Regions from separate parts of the Rhizobium sp. RCC_161_2 genome, predicted to be linked through region 1. Evidence: predicted binding sites of a transcription regulator. Region 1 holds the regulator's gene; each other region holds the start of a gene.
What was found. The regulator LexA, encoded in region 1, represses DNA repair genes until DNA is damaged. The targets are predictions, from matches to a motif close to TGTTCNNNNTGTGTTCNG.

Region 1 (4,267 bases):
GCTGGCATCTTCTATGTCGGCCTGCGCTATACCCTCAGCCTGTTCTTCGGGGTGGCACAGGCGTGGCCGACGAAGAAGATCGCGGCCATCGGCGCGCTGCTGACGGTCACTGCCTATTACCTGATTTCGGGTTTCGGTGTTTCAGCGGAGCGCGCCTTCATCATGATGGCGATCATGCTGGTTGCCGTGCTTTTCGACCGGCCCTCCATCAGCCTGCGCAATGTCGCACTATCGGCGATCATCATACTTGTCCTTTCCCCATCGCAAGCGTTGGGACCGAGTTTCCAGATGTCCTACGCCGCGACGCTGGCTTTGGTGTCCGGCTATTCGCTCTGGACGCGTCGGCGGCATCGGGAGAGCGTTCTTTCGCGGTTTCGGATATTGCGTCCGCTGCTCTTCGTCTCGCGTTTCTTCGGCGGCGTATTGTCGACCTCCTTTCTCGGCGGTGCATCGACGGCGATCTTCTCGATCGAGCATTTTCATCGGCTGTCGACCTATGGCCTTGCCGCCAATCTGGCGGCCATGCCGATCGTTTCCTTCATCGTCATGCCGTTCGGCATGGCCGCGATGCTACTGATGCCCTTTGGCCTAGATGCATGGTTCTGGCAGATCACTGGCGAGGGGCTGGATATCGTCATCCTCATCGCCAAGACTGTCGCCTCCTGGGGTGGCAATATTCCTTTCGGCCGCATGCCGGTCTGGCTGTTCCCGACATTCATTGCCGGCTTCGTATTGATGGCTTTGCTGAAGACATGGTTGCGGCATGCGGGCGTGTTGCTGATGATTGGCTCGGTTGTCGTTGCGGCGCTTGTTCCTGATGCCCACAAGCCCGATCTAATGATTTCCGAGGATGGCACGCTGGTAGCCTTGCGGCGGGACGATGCTCTGACGACCAATCGCGAAAAGCCGCCTGATTTCATTTTCGAGCAGTGGCAAAGGGCACTGGCGATGACCGATCTCCGCCCGCCGACAATGCTTCCACCCGATAGCCAGCTTCCCAAGATCGGCAAGTCGGACAGGAACCGCCGCCTGACTGTCGACGAAGAGAACGCTGTCCGCAAGGCGATGGATGCCGCATTGGATAAAGCGGGGGAGGGTGGCTTTGCCTGCCAGAAACGGGCGTGGTGCGTGGCGATGCTGGACAATGGCGATATGCTCATCACCATCGAGGATGCGGCCTATCTCTCTCCCGCCTGTGACACTGCCAATATCGTCGTCACCCCTGTCCGGCTGCGGCTCGATCGCTGCCGCTCGGGTGCCATGCTGTTCACAGGGGCCACATTGCGGCGAACAGGATCTATCGAAATGGATCTCAGTGCCGGCAAGCCAATCGTCTCGACCGCGTATGATACTCTAACGCGGCCGTGGAACTTGCATCGCTCCTATGATTGGCGAACGGGCACATTCGGCGCACCGATCGCGCCCGTGTCACCTATCAGTGATAGCGGCGGATAAGGCCGACGAGCTTGCCCTGCACTTTGACGCGATCCGGTCCGAAAATACGGGTCTCGTAGGCAGGGTTAGCCGCCTCAAGTGCGATCGAGGCACCTTTGCGGCGGAAGCGCTTCAATGTCGCCTCTTCATCGTCGACCAAGGCAACGACGATATCGCCGGGATTGGCGGTCGTGCTGTTGCGGATAATGACGGTGTCGCCATCGAAGATGCCGGCATCGATCATCGAGTCGCCTTTGACCTCGAGCGCATAATGCTCGCCGGAGCCAAGCATGTCGGCGGGGACAGTGATATCGTGGGTATTGTTCTGGATGGCCGAGATTGGAACACCGGCAGCGATGCGACCCATGACCGGCACCGAAACGGCGCTGTTGTTCTCGTCATTTGCCGGCTTGGCGGGGGCCGGCGGCTGTACGGGCTGGGGCTTGCCCAGGCTGCCTTCGATGACACTCGGCGAGAAGCCGCGGCGCGGCTGCAGGCTTGGACTATAGGCTTCCGGCAGCTTGATGACCTCCAGCGCCCGAGCCCGATTCGGCAGTCGGCGGATGAAGCCGCGCTCTTCCAGAGCCGTGATCAAACGATGAATGCCCGACTTGGACGCAAGGTCCAGCGCATCCTTCATTTCATCGAAAGAAGGTGGAACGCCGGACTCCTTCATCCGTTCGTGAATGAAGAGAAGCAGTTCCTGCTGCTTGCGTGTCAACATCGTATTTGAACCCCAGAATCGTGAAGGTGTCGTGAAACAAATCCAGAACGGACACTATATGTTCCATATGTGTTCCGCAAGTCCCTAATTTTCGATGAATGTTTTGCCGGCGCATCAAATAAAGGGGAACATAACAAGTCCCGAGTAAGCAGAACGGCGGAGTATTCAGCGCTGATCAATGAAGCATATGCGGAAATCGACGATGATCGATTCTGCGGAAATGAGAGCCGATAACCACTGAAACCCGGAGCAATCCCGGCTTCCGCGCAGTTGCAACACATTCGATAATGAGCCCTCCCATTTGCGATCGGCCTGGTTTTAAACGCTGCGTTTTCATCTTGAATTGAGCGTCGGAAGAGCGCAAACCTGCGACATGCATCAAGGGGGAAGCCATGGTTTCATCGCCGCATCCGCTGGATCATCTCGTACTGCCGACGGTCAATATTGCCATGGCGCGGGAACGGCTGGGCAAGCTTGGTTTTACCGTCGCCGCCGATGCGCGCCATCCCTTCGGCACCGAGAATGCCTGCGTGTTCTTTTCCGACAAGACCTATCTGGAGCCCCTAGGCGTCGCGTCGCAAGAGCAATACGAAGCGAGCATCGAGGAAGGCAATGTTTTCGTTGCCCGTGACCAGGCCTATCGTTTTCGCGTCAGTGAGGAAGGGTTTTCGGCCATCGTTCTCGGCACGAAGGATGCCGTCGCCGATGACAAGCGGTTCCTGGCCAATGCCATGTCTGCTGGGCGGATGCTGGATTTCGAGAGGCCGATGCGTATGCCGGATGGCTCGGAAACCATCGCCGGTTTCCGTCTCGCTTTCGCGGCCGACCTGCGGTCCCCGGATTTCCTGGCCTTCTGCTGCCAGCGCATCAACCCTTTGCCGGCTGATCGTGATGCCCTGGAGCGGCATGCCAATGGTGTGACCGGCATTGCGCGCGTTGCTGTTTCGACGCCCAAGCCAACCGTGTTTCGGGGCTTCTTCGAACGGGTTGCCGACGGATCAAAGATATCGGAACATTCCTTCGGGCTGACGATCGAGACGGCGAACGCCAGGATCGAGGTCCTGACCCCGCAAGGCATGGAAGCTTTTTACGATTTTCCCTTGCCGACGGGCGATCCTGGCCTTCGGGCGCGCGCAATCCTTTTCAGGACATGCGATCTTTCCGTGACATCGTCGCATTTGGCTGCTAACGGCGTCACATACACGCGTAAGAACAATCGTATTCTGGCAAAGCCCGCCCCCGGACAGGGCGCGTTGTTCGCCTTCGAGGAGATAGCATGAGCACCAATTCCGAAGTGATCGTCGGCGAGGGCGCATCCAAGGTTCTGTTTTCCAACACCGCCAAGCTGTCGCTGATTGCCGGCCCCTGCCAGATGGAAAGCCGCGATCATGCCTTCATGGTTGCCGGCGTTCTGAAGGAGCTCTGCGGCAAGCTCGGCATCGGCCTTGTCTACAAGTCTTCCTATGACAAGGCGAACCGTACGTCGCTCTCCGGCAAGCGCGGCATCGGCCTGGAAAAGGCCATGGAAGTCTTTGCTGATCTCAAGAAGGAATATGGCTTTCCGGTCTTGTCCGACATTCACACCGAGGAGCAGTGCGCTGTCGTTGCCAAGACGGTAGACATCCTGCAGATCCCGGCCTTCCTGTCGCGCCAGACCGACCTTCTCGTTGCCGCCGCCAAGACCGGCCGCGTCGTCAACGTCAAGAAGGGCCAGTTCCTGGCGCCCTGGGACATGAAGAACGTGCTGGCCAAGCTCAACGACAGCGGTAACCCGAACATCATGCTCTGCGAGCGTGGCGCCTCCTTCGGCTACAACACGCTGGTCTCCGACATGCGCTCGCTGCCGATCATGGCGGCCATGGGCGCTCCGGTGATTTTCGACGCGACTCATTCCGTGCAGCAGCCGGGCGGGCAGGGCGGTTCGACGGGCGGCGACCGCCGGTTCGTCGAGACGCTGGCACGCGCAGCCGTCGCCGTCGGCGTTGCCGGCGTTTTCGTCGAGACGCATGAAGATCCGGACAACGCACCGTCCGATGGTCCGAACATGGTCTATTTGAAGGACATGCCGCAGCTTCTGGAAAAGCTGCTGGCCTTCGACGCCATCGCCAA
Region 2 (4,267 bases), on a different contig from region 1:
TGGCTTTTTGTTGTCGCGCTATTGTCATCTTGCCTAGAGATTGAAAGCGCGGCAAAACTGGAGGATGAGTAGAGCTGCCCCTCCCCGTTCCGTCTGCCTGCGCCGTTCGGTGCTGAGCGTTCCCGCGATCAATCGTCGCGCGCTTGAAAAGATCGCCAGCCTCGATTGCGATGCGGTCATCTTCGACCTCGAGGATTCCGTGGCGCCGGAGATGAAGGTGGAGGCGCGCGAGAATTTGAAGGCCTTTTTCGCCGGGCCGAAGCTTGTGGGCAAGGAGCGGATCATCCGCATCAATACGCTGTCATCCGGTTTTGGCGCCGACGATCTGGATCTGGTTCTGGCGCTCGAACCTGATGCGGTGCTTCTGCCCAAGGTCGACGGACCGCAGGATGTGACTGTCGTCAGCGACAGGCTTGCCGAAGCGGATGCGCCCGAGAGCCTGCGCATCTGGGCGATGATCGAGACGCCGCGCGGCATTTTGAATGCGGCTGCCATCGCCGAGGCCGGACGCACGCCGGGAAGCCGGCTCGATTGCTTCGTCGTCGGCCTCAACGATCTGCGTAAGGAGACCGGGGTGTTGCCGCAGCCGGGCCGCGCCTATCTCGTGCCCTGGCTGATGCAGGTGATTTTGGCGGTCAGCGCTTACGGGCTCGACGCTATCGACAGCGTCTTCAACGATTTCAAGGATATGCAGACGCTGGACGCCGAATGCGACGAAGGTCGCGCCATGGGCTTTGCCGGCAAGATGCTGATCCACCCGAACCAGATCGAGGCCGCTAATCGGCATTTCGGGCCGGACGAGACGGCGATTGCCGAGGCGGAGGCGATCATCGCCGCCTTTTCCGATCCCGCCGCCGCGAGCCTCAATGTCGTCAATCTCGGCGGCCGCATGGTCGAGCGGCTGCATCTTGTCCAGGCGGAAAGACTGGTTCATAAAGCTCGCCTGATTGCAAAACGCCATCGCCCTTCGGCAAGTTGAGGGTGAGGCCGCTATGTTACGAAAGACGCTTCGATGAAACTCTATCGCTTCCTCACCGGACCGGATGACGCTTCCTTCTGCCACAAGGTGACCGCCGCGCTGAACAAGGGCTGGGACCTCTCAGGCTCGCCGACCTATAGCTTCAACGCCGCGACCGGCGTGATGCAATGCGGCCAGGCCGTCGTCAAAGAGGTTGTAGGCAAGGATTACGATCCTGAGGTCAAGCTTTCCGAGCAATAAGCGTGCGGCAATAGAGCCGCTTTTCTAGCGATCTGTCGCTTCTTCCGCGCTTTCCTCGATGCGCTCCATGTCCTCGTCGCTCAGGCCGAAATGATGGCCGATTTCGTGGATCAGGACATGGGTGATGATATCGCCGAGGGTTTCCTCGTTCTCCGCCCAGTAATCGATGATCGGCCGGCGATAAAGCCGGATCTTGTTCGGCATTTCCCCGGTCTGGGCGGTGAAGCGCTCGGATATCCCACGACCTTCGAACAGGCCGAGCAGGTCGAAGGGCGTTTCCAGCGCCATGTCCTCGAACACGTCGTCGTCTGGAAAATCCTCGATCACAATGATGAGATTGCCGGTGAGCGAACGGAATTCGTCCGGCAGGTGGCTGTAAGCCTCCGTGGCCAGTGATTCAAATGCGCTGATTGAGGGTGCGTGGCGGTCCCGCCAATCCTCGCTCTGGTCAATGCGGGCCATGAATGCTTCCTTCCGTAGCTGGTCATATAGAGCCTTTGCTCGGCTTTTTCGAGAGCCGATTGTGGCAGAGGAATATTTTCTCATAGAATCATGTTGACTCTTTCCTCGACCTCTGGAATCCATAAGAACATAACAGGAACATAATTGATCTGGAGCTAACGTCATGGCAGAGACCGCCGTGGCGCGGGAAACGCTTTTTGCCCTGCGTGAAACCATCGCCCGACTGGAAGGCAGGCCGATACCGGCGCTGTCAGCGGCTGCGCATGAGACGCGGGCGACGGAGCCTGAGGCCGGTCTGATGGGTGCTGTCCAGTCGCTGCTGGCGACCGGGGTTGCCGATCTCGACCAGGCGATGCAGGGCGGCGTGCCGCTCGACGCGCTGACGGAGATCCGTTCGCTGGCCTTGCGTCATGCGGGTGCGGCCAGCGGCTTCACGCTTGCTCTTGCCGCGCGGCTTGGGGCGCAAGCCGCCGGCAAGACCGCCACCGTGTCGCCGGTTCTATGGATCGGCGACACGGTGGCGGCGATGGAGGCGGGCCTGCCCTACCCCATCGGCATCAGGGATTTCGGATTGGAGCCGGCCGGCTTTCTGCAGGCCTCGCCGCGCAAGCTGGAAGAGGCGCTGTGGCTGGCGGAGACGGCGCTCGCGAGCGCTGCCTTTGCGGTCGTCATCCTGGAGGTGCGCGGCAATCCGGCCCGTTTCGGCCTGACCGAAAGCCGGCGGCTCGCGCTTCGGGCCAAGGCGGCGGGGCGGCCTTTGTTTCTCTTGCGGCAGGGAGGCGAAGAGGAGGCAAGCAGCGCCCTCTTCCGCCTCTCCGTCGAACCCGCGCCGGCTTTGGCGCGGCCTCTACCGGACGGATCGATGCTTGGCGGTAGCATCGGTCATCCGGCCTTTCATCTCACCCTGGAAAAGAGCCGCAATCCGGCGCCTTTTTCCATAACCCTGGAATGGAATGCCCATGACCGCCAGTTTTCCCTTGTCCCCGACGCTCAGCGTCCTGCCTTTCCCGACGAATACGCAGCGCATTCTGGCGCTGACCTTCCCGCATCTGCCGACGGACCGGATCGCCCGGAAGCGCTGGGGCCTGTCCTGGCGTACAGCCGGCCGGCTTGAAGCGCCGCCGCTTGCCTGCGCCGGCAAGCTCAGCAATGCCATGCGGCTCACCGCGCTCAACGAAAAGGCGGAGATCATCGGGCTGAAGCCCGGCCTGGGTGTTGCCGAGGCGAAGGCGATCTGTCCCGCTCTCGACGTCATCGAAGAGGATCCGGCGGCAGACCGCAAGCTGCTGGAGGCGATCGCCGACTGGTGCGATCGTTATACGCCGCTGGTGGCGATCGACGGCAAGGACGGGCTTTTTCTCGACATTACCGGCTGCGCCCATCTCTTCGGCGGCGAAGATGCGCTGCTCGAGGATATATTGATCCGCATTTCCGGGCTGGGGCTCGATGTTCGCGGCGCCATCTCCTCCGCGCCGGGCCTGTCCTGGGCGGTTGCCCGCTTTGACGACAGCCGTGTCGTCCCGCCGGACGCCATGGAAGAGGCGCTGGCGCCGTTGCCGGTCGCTTCGCTGAGGCTCGGCGAGGAAACCGTCGCCGCCTTGCAAAAGCTTGGATTGAAGCAGGTGGGCGATCTCCTCGCCGCACCGCGCGCGCCGCTCACCCGCCGTTTCGGCGCGCAGTTGCTTCTGCGGCTCGATCAGGCGATTGGCCACGCCGAAGAGCCGATCTCGCCGCGCCGACCGGTGGCGCAATTGTCGGCCGAACGGCGGCTTGCCGAGCCGGTGCAGGCCGAGGCCGATATCCTGCAATTGGCCCGCGAGCTTGCCGAAACCTTGAAGCCGGGGCTGGAAGCGCGCGGTGTCGGCGGCCGCCTGTTCGAGCTCCTGCTGTTTCGGGTCGATGGCGCGGTGTTCCGCATTGCCGCCGGCGCGTCGCAGCCGCTGCGTGAGCCAAGGCGGATCGCCGGCCTGTTTACTGAGCGCTTTACCGCTATTCATGATGATCTCGATGTCGGATACGGCTTCGAAATCGTCCGCCTCAACGTCCTGCAGCATGCGCCTTTCGATGCGATGCAGGGCGATTTTGTCGAGGAGGATCGGCAGGGCACGTCGCTTGCCGCCTTCGCCGACCGGGTTGCGGCGCGGCTGGGGCCGGATTGCCTGCAGGGCTTCGAATTACGGCAAAGCCATATTCCCGAGCGGGCCGCCCGGCCGGTGCCGGCCATGCACATCTTCGCTACTCGCAGGCGGACGGGCAGCGAAGATGCCGGTCACGGCTTTTTCCGGGGCGAACGGCCGCTCCGTCTGTTTCGCATGCCGGAGCCGATCGAGGCCTTTGCCGCCGAGGTGCCTGATGGCCCACCCCGGCAGTTCCGCTGGCGGCGGATGATGCACCGGGTCCTGCGGGCCGAAGGACCGGAGCGACTGGCGGCGGAATGGTGGATCGAGGAGGAAGACGATGTCCCGGAGCGTGATTATTTCCGTATCGAGGACGAGGGCGGTCATCGCTACTGGCTGTTCCGCAAGGGGCTTTATGGTCGAGGCGAAACGGCGCCGCACTGGTATATGCATGGGGTCTTCGCATGAG
Region 3 (4,267 bases), on a different contig from region 1:
TCGATCCGGTGCAGGCGCTACGGTACGAATAAGGAATTCCACATTTGATAAAGCGCAACGTCGTTCTCCAGCTTTCGGGCGTGGAGCGTCATTACGGGCAGGGCGATACCCGGCTGTCGATCCTGAAGAGCGCCGATTTCGCCCTGCATAGCGGCGAGATCGTCGCCCTGGTCGCGCCGTCGGGGACAGGCAAGTCGACGCTCCTGCATGTCGCCGGCCTGCTGGAACATCCCGATGCCGGCGAGGTGACGATCAACGGCCATGCCTGCGAAGGACTGTCCGATGAAAAGCGCACGGCCGTTCGCCGCAGCGAGATCGGTTTCGTCTATCAGTTCCATCATTTGCTGCCCGAGTTCTCGGCGCTTGAAAACATCATGATGCCGCAGCTGATTTCCGGCCTGTCGCGGAAGGAGGCGAGCGTCCGCGCCGCCCAGCTTCTCGATTACATGCGCATCGGCCACCGCGCCGATCATCGCCCGGCCGAGCTCTCCGGCGGCGAACAGCAGCGCGTCGCCATCGCCCGTGCCGTCGCCAATGCGCCGCTGGTATTGTTGGCCGACGAGCCGACCGGCAACCTCGATCCCGAGACCGCGCATTACGTCTTCGATGCACTCGAAGCGCTGGTGCGGCAGTCAGGTCTTGCGGCGCTGATCGCCACGCATAATCACGACCTTGCGGCTCGCATGGACCGCCGCGTTACCATCAACGACGGCAAGGTCGTGGAGTTCTGATCATCATTTAGGGGACGATCAGACCGCCGCGATAGTCGAGTTCGTAAGCTTTGCGCTCGTTCACCAGGATGACTTCGTGGCCGCTGAAGTGGTTACAGCCGCCGGTGCTGCGGTCGACATAGCGGCCGAGCGGATGGTCGAATTCGAAGCCGCCGAGGAAGCGCTTCTCATCGAGGTAAAGACGCAGCAGCGACGCCTTGATGATCATTCCCGCCATCGTGCCGTCGATCAGATCGGGCTCGACGATATGTCCGAAATAATTCATCGCCCAGACCGGTTGGTCATCGAGCCAGACCAGTTCCTGGCCGGCGAAATCCGTGCCGCCGAAATAGCTGTCGAGGTAGCGCCAGCGGCCGCCGGCATAGCCGATATCATGCGATCCGCTGCGACAGGACGGCAATCTCTCGCCATCGCCGACATAGGTTTCGGCCTTCGCCGTGACAATGAAATCATTCAGCTCGGCAAGATCCGGCACGGTTCTCTCCATTCATGGTGGGCGCTCAGCATGTCACGCGGGCTATGAGTTGTAAAGAACATATAGTGAACAAATGGAAAATTATTACTCGCTTGCGCCGCAACCCTTCTGGCCGAAATCGTCCTCCCAGTCCCCGATCTTGATGGTCTTGCCCTCGGTCTTGAGGTCCTTGCCGCCTTTTGTCGCCTTGCCGGTCAGGACATTGAAATCGCAGCTATAGCCGCCATCGGGGTTCAGTGTGTCGCGATAATCATAGGTGTAACCGGCGACGACGAAGGCATTGTTGCGGAAGGCGAGCGTGAGTGTCTGTTCCCAGCGGTCCCGTCCGATGGCATCGTTCTGAGAGGTGACGGCGATCGAGCCGTTCGGCAGCGCCTTGATCGAGGGTTCCTGGCCAAAGACGCCGTCGGGTTCCGTGCTGCCCCAAACCTTGTTCGGTGCTGCCGCCGCAAGCCTCAGCAAGGAATGCTCATCGTCGCGCAGATAGATGTAGATGCCGATGGAATCGTCCGCCTGATCATCAGGCGCCGGCGCCACCAGTAGGGCGAGATCCGGTTTGCCGTCCTTGTTCCAGTCACCGATCGCGGCATCGATGATGCGCTCGGGCGCAATGGTGGTTTCGGCGGCGGCTGCCGCGGTAGCGGAAAAGGAAATGAGGGCTGCGACAACAAGCGGCTTCATGGTGATCTCCCCGTTCATCTCTCTCCTTAGCTGCGGCTGGTTCTTCCGTCCATCGACACGCAGGAGAACGTCGACGATGAAATTTATTGATGGCCCTATTGACTCTCGAACAAAAATAGAACAAATAAGAAACATAACGAGTAAGGAGCGCGTAAATGACCGATATCATTCGAGACGTTGCAGCATTCACCTCCATCGTGATGTTCGTCGCCAGCTTTTCCCTGATCATGATGGCGATGTGAATCTTATCCCCACGGGTGTTGCGATGCACCCGTGAATCATGAGGACTGCTTCTGGACTTTACCGTCCGCTATGCCGACAATGCAGCCGATTCATTTGGGCATGCGGAAGGGCATAAAGTGGCGGATATGACGAGCAGCGACGCGACGAGCGCACCGGTCGGTGACACGCCGGAATTCGTGCATCTTCGCGTCCATTCCGCCTATTCGCTGCTCGAGGGCGCATTGCCCCTGAAGAAGATCCTTGCCAAGGCGGCCGGCGACAATCAGCCGGCCATTGCCATCACTGATACCAACAACCTTTTCGTTGCGCTGGAGTTCTCCCAGAAGGCGATGGACGATGGCCTGCAGCCCATTATCGGCTGCCAGGTGTCGATCGATATGGAGGATGGTGTCGAGGGCGAGAAGCGCGGTCCGCAGCAGGCTTTGGCCAAGCTGCCGTCCATCGTCTTGCTTGCCGCCACCGAGCAGGGCTATGAGCGGCTGGTCGACCTTGTCAGCCGCGCCTATCTCGGCGGCGAGGGCAATCAGGCCGTCCATATCACAGCCTCCTGGCTGGAAGAGATCGGCACGGAGGGGATGATCGCGCTGACGGGGTCGCTCGGCGGCCCCGTCGACATGGCGCTGAAGGAGGGGCATGCCCCTCAGGCGCTGTCGCGGCTTCTGACACTGAAGCGCCTGTTCGGCGACCGGCTCTATGTCGAGCTGCAGCGTCACGGCACCTATGACCGTCGCCACGAACAGAAGATGATCGCGCTCGCCTATGAGCACGAACTACCGTTGGTCGCCACCAACGAGGCTTTCTTCCCGACCCGCGACGATTACGATGCCCATGACGCGCTGATGGCGGTCGCCCACAATGCCATCGTTTCCGACGATACCCGTTTCCGCCTGACGCCGGATCATTATCTGAAGAGCCGTGCCGATATGGCGAAGCTCTTTGCCAACCTGCCGGAGGCGTTGGAAAACACCGTCGAGATCGCCCGACGCTGCTCGTTCGTGCTGAAGACCCGCAAGCCAATCCTGCCGCGCTTCACCGGCGCCGCCGCCGACGAGGAAGAGGCCGATCGCGCCGAATCTGCAGAGCTGCGAGCCCAGGCGGTCGAGGGTCTCGATCAGCGCCTTGCCTCGCTCGGCATGGCGCCAGGCTATGTCGAAAAGGACTATCGCGAGCGTCTGGAATTCGAGCTTAGCGTTATCGAGGGCATGAAATTCCCCGGCTACTTCCTGATCGTTGCCGACTTCATCAAATGGGCGAAGCGTCACGATATCCCGGTCGGCCCCGGCCGTGGTTCGGGCGCGGGGTCGCTGGTCGCCTATGCGCTGACCATCACCGACGTCGATCCGCTGCGCTTCTCGCTGCTGTTCGAGCGCTTCCTCAATCCCTCACGCGTGTCGATGCCGGACTTTGATATCGACTTCTGCCAGGATCGCCGTGAAGAGGTGATCCGCTACGTGCAGGCCAAGTATGGCCGCGAGCAGGTGGCGCAGATCATCACCTTCGGTTCGTTGCAGGCACGTGCTGCTCTCCGCGACGTCGGCCGCGTACTGGAAATGCCCTATGGCCAGGTCGACAAGATCTGCAAGCTGGTGCCGAACAACCCCGCCAATCCGACGCCACTGCACCAGGCGATCAAGGAGGAGCCGCGCCTTCAGGAGGAGGCCGACAAGGAGCCTGTTGTCGCCCGCCTGCTCGACATCGCCCAGAAGATCGAGGGCCTCTATCGCCACGCCTCGACCCACGCCGCCGGTATCGTCATCGGCGATCGGCCTCTGTCGAAGCTGGTGCCGATGTATCGCGATCCGCGCTCCGACATGCCGGTCACCCAGTTCAACATGAAATGGGTGGAGCAGGCCGGCCTGGTGAAGTTCGACTTTCTCGGCCTGAAGACGCTGACGGTCCTGAAGACGGCCGTCGATTTCGTCGCCAAGCGCGGCATTAGCATCGATCTCGCCAGCATCCCGCTCGACGACAAGAAGACTTACGACATGCTTTCGCGCGGCGAGACGGTCGGCGTGTTCCAGGTGGAAAGTGCGGGCATGCGCAAGGCGCTCATCGGCATGCGTCCGGACTGCATTGAGGACATCATTGCCCTGGTGGCGCTCTATCGTCCAGGTCCGATGGAAAATATCCCGGTCTA

Region 2: the regulator LexA is predicted to act here: its motif matches at 1,805-1,822, upstream of AB6803_RS18945 (ImuA family protein).
Region 3: the regulator LexA is predicted to act here: its motif matches at 1,993-2,010, upstream of dnaE (DNA polymerase III subunit alpha).

The regions. Positions count from the first base shown of each region.
Region 1 covers NZ_JBFUPL010000002.1:634,940-639,206, reverse strand. Annotated here, with positions in the region: gene AB6803_RS07235 (ComEC/Rec2 family competence protein) at 1-1,455, shown strand, start outside; gene lexA (transcriptional repressor LexA) at 1,436-2,158, opposite strand; gene AB6803_RS07225 (VOC family protein) at 2,551-3,438, shown strand; gene kdsA (3-deoxy-8-phosphooctulonate synthase) at 3,435-4,267, shown strand, end outside.
Region 2 covers NZ_JBFUPL010000007.1:108,925-113,191, forward strand. Annotated here, with positions in the region: gene AB6803_RS18930 (CoA ester lyase) at 65-979, shown strand; gene AB6803_RS18935 (DUF1737 domain-containing protein) at 1,013-1,219, shown strand; gene AB6803_RS18940 (metallopeptidase family protein) at 1,244-1,681, opposite strand; gene AB6803_RS18945 (ImuA family protein) at 1,845-2,795, shown strand; gene AB6803_RS18950 (DNA polymerase Y family protein) at 2,836-4,266, shown strand; gene AB6803_RS18955 (error-prone DNA polymerase) at 4,263-4,267, shown strand, end outside.
Region 3 covers NZ_JBFUPL010000004.1:497,180-501,446, forward strand. Annotated here, with positions in the region: gene AB6803_RS14115 (lipoprotein-releasing ABC transporter permease subunit) at 1-32, shown strand, start outside; gene AB6803_RS14120 (ABC transporter ATP-binding protein) at 48-731, shown strand; gene AB6803_RS14125 (DUF5680 domain-containing protein) at 739-1,206, opposite strand; gene AB6803_RS14130 (hypothetical protein) at 1,291-1,887, opposite strand; gene dnaE (DNA polymerase III subunit alpha) at 2,256-4,267, shown strand, end outside.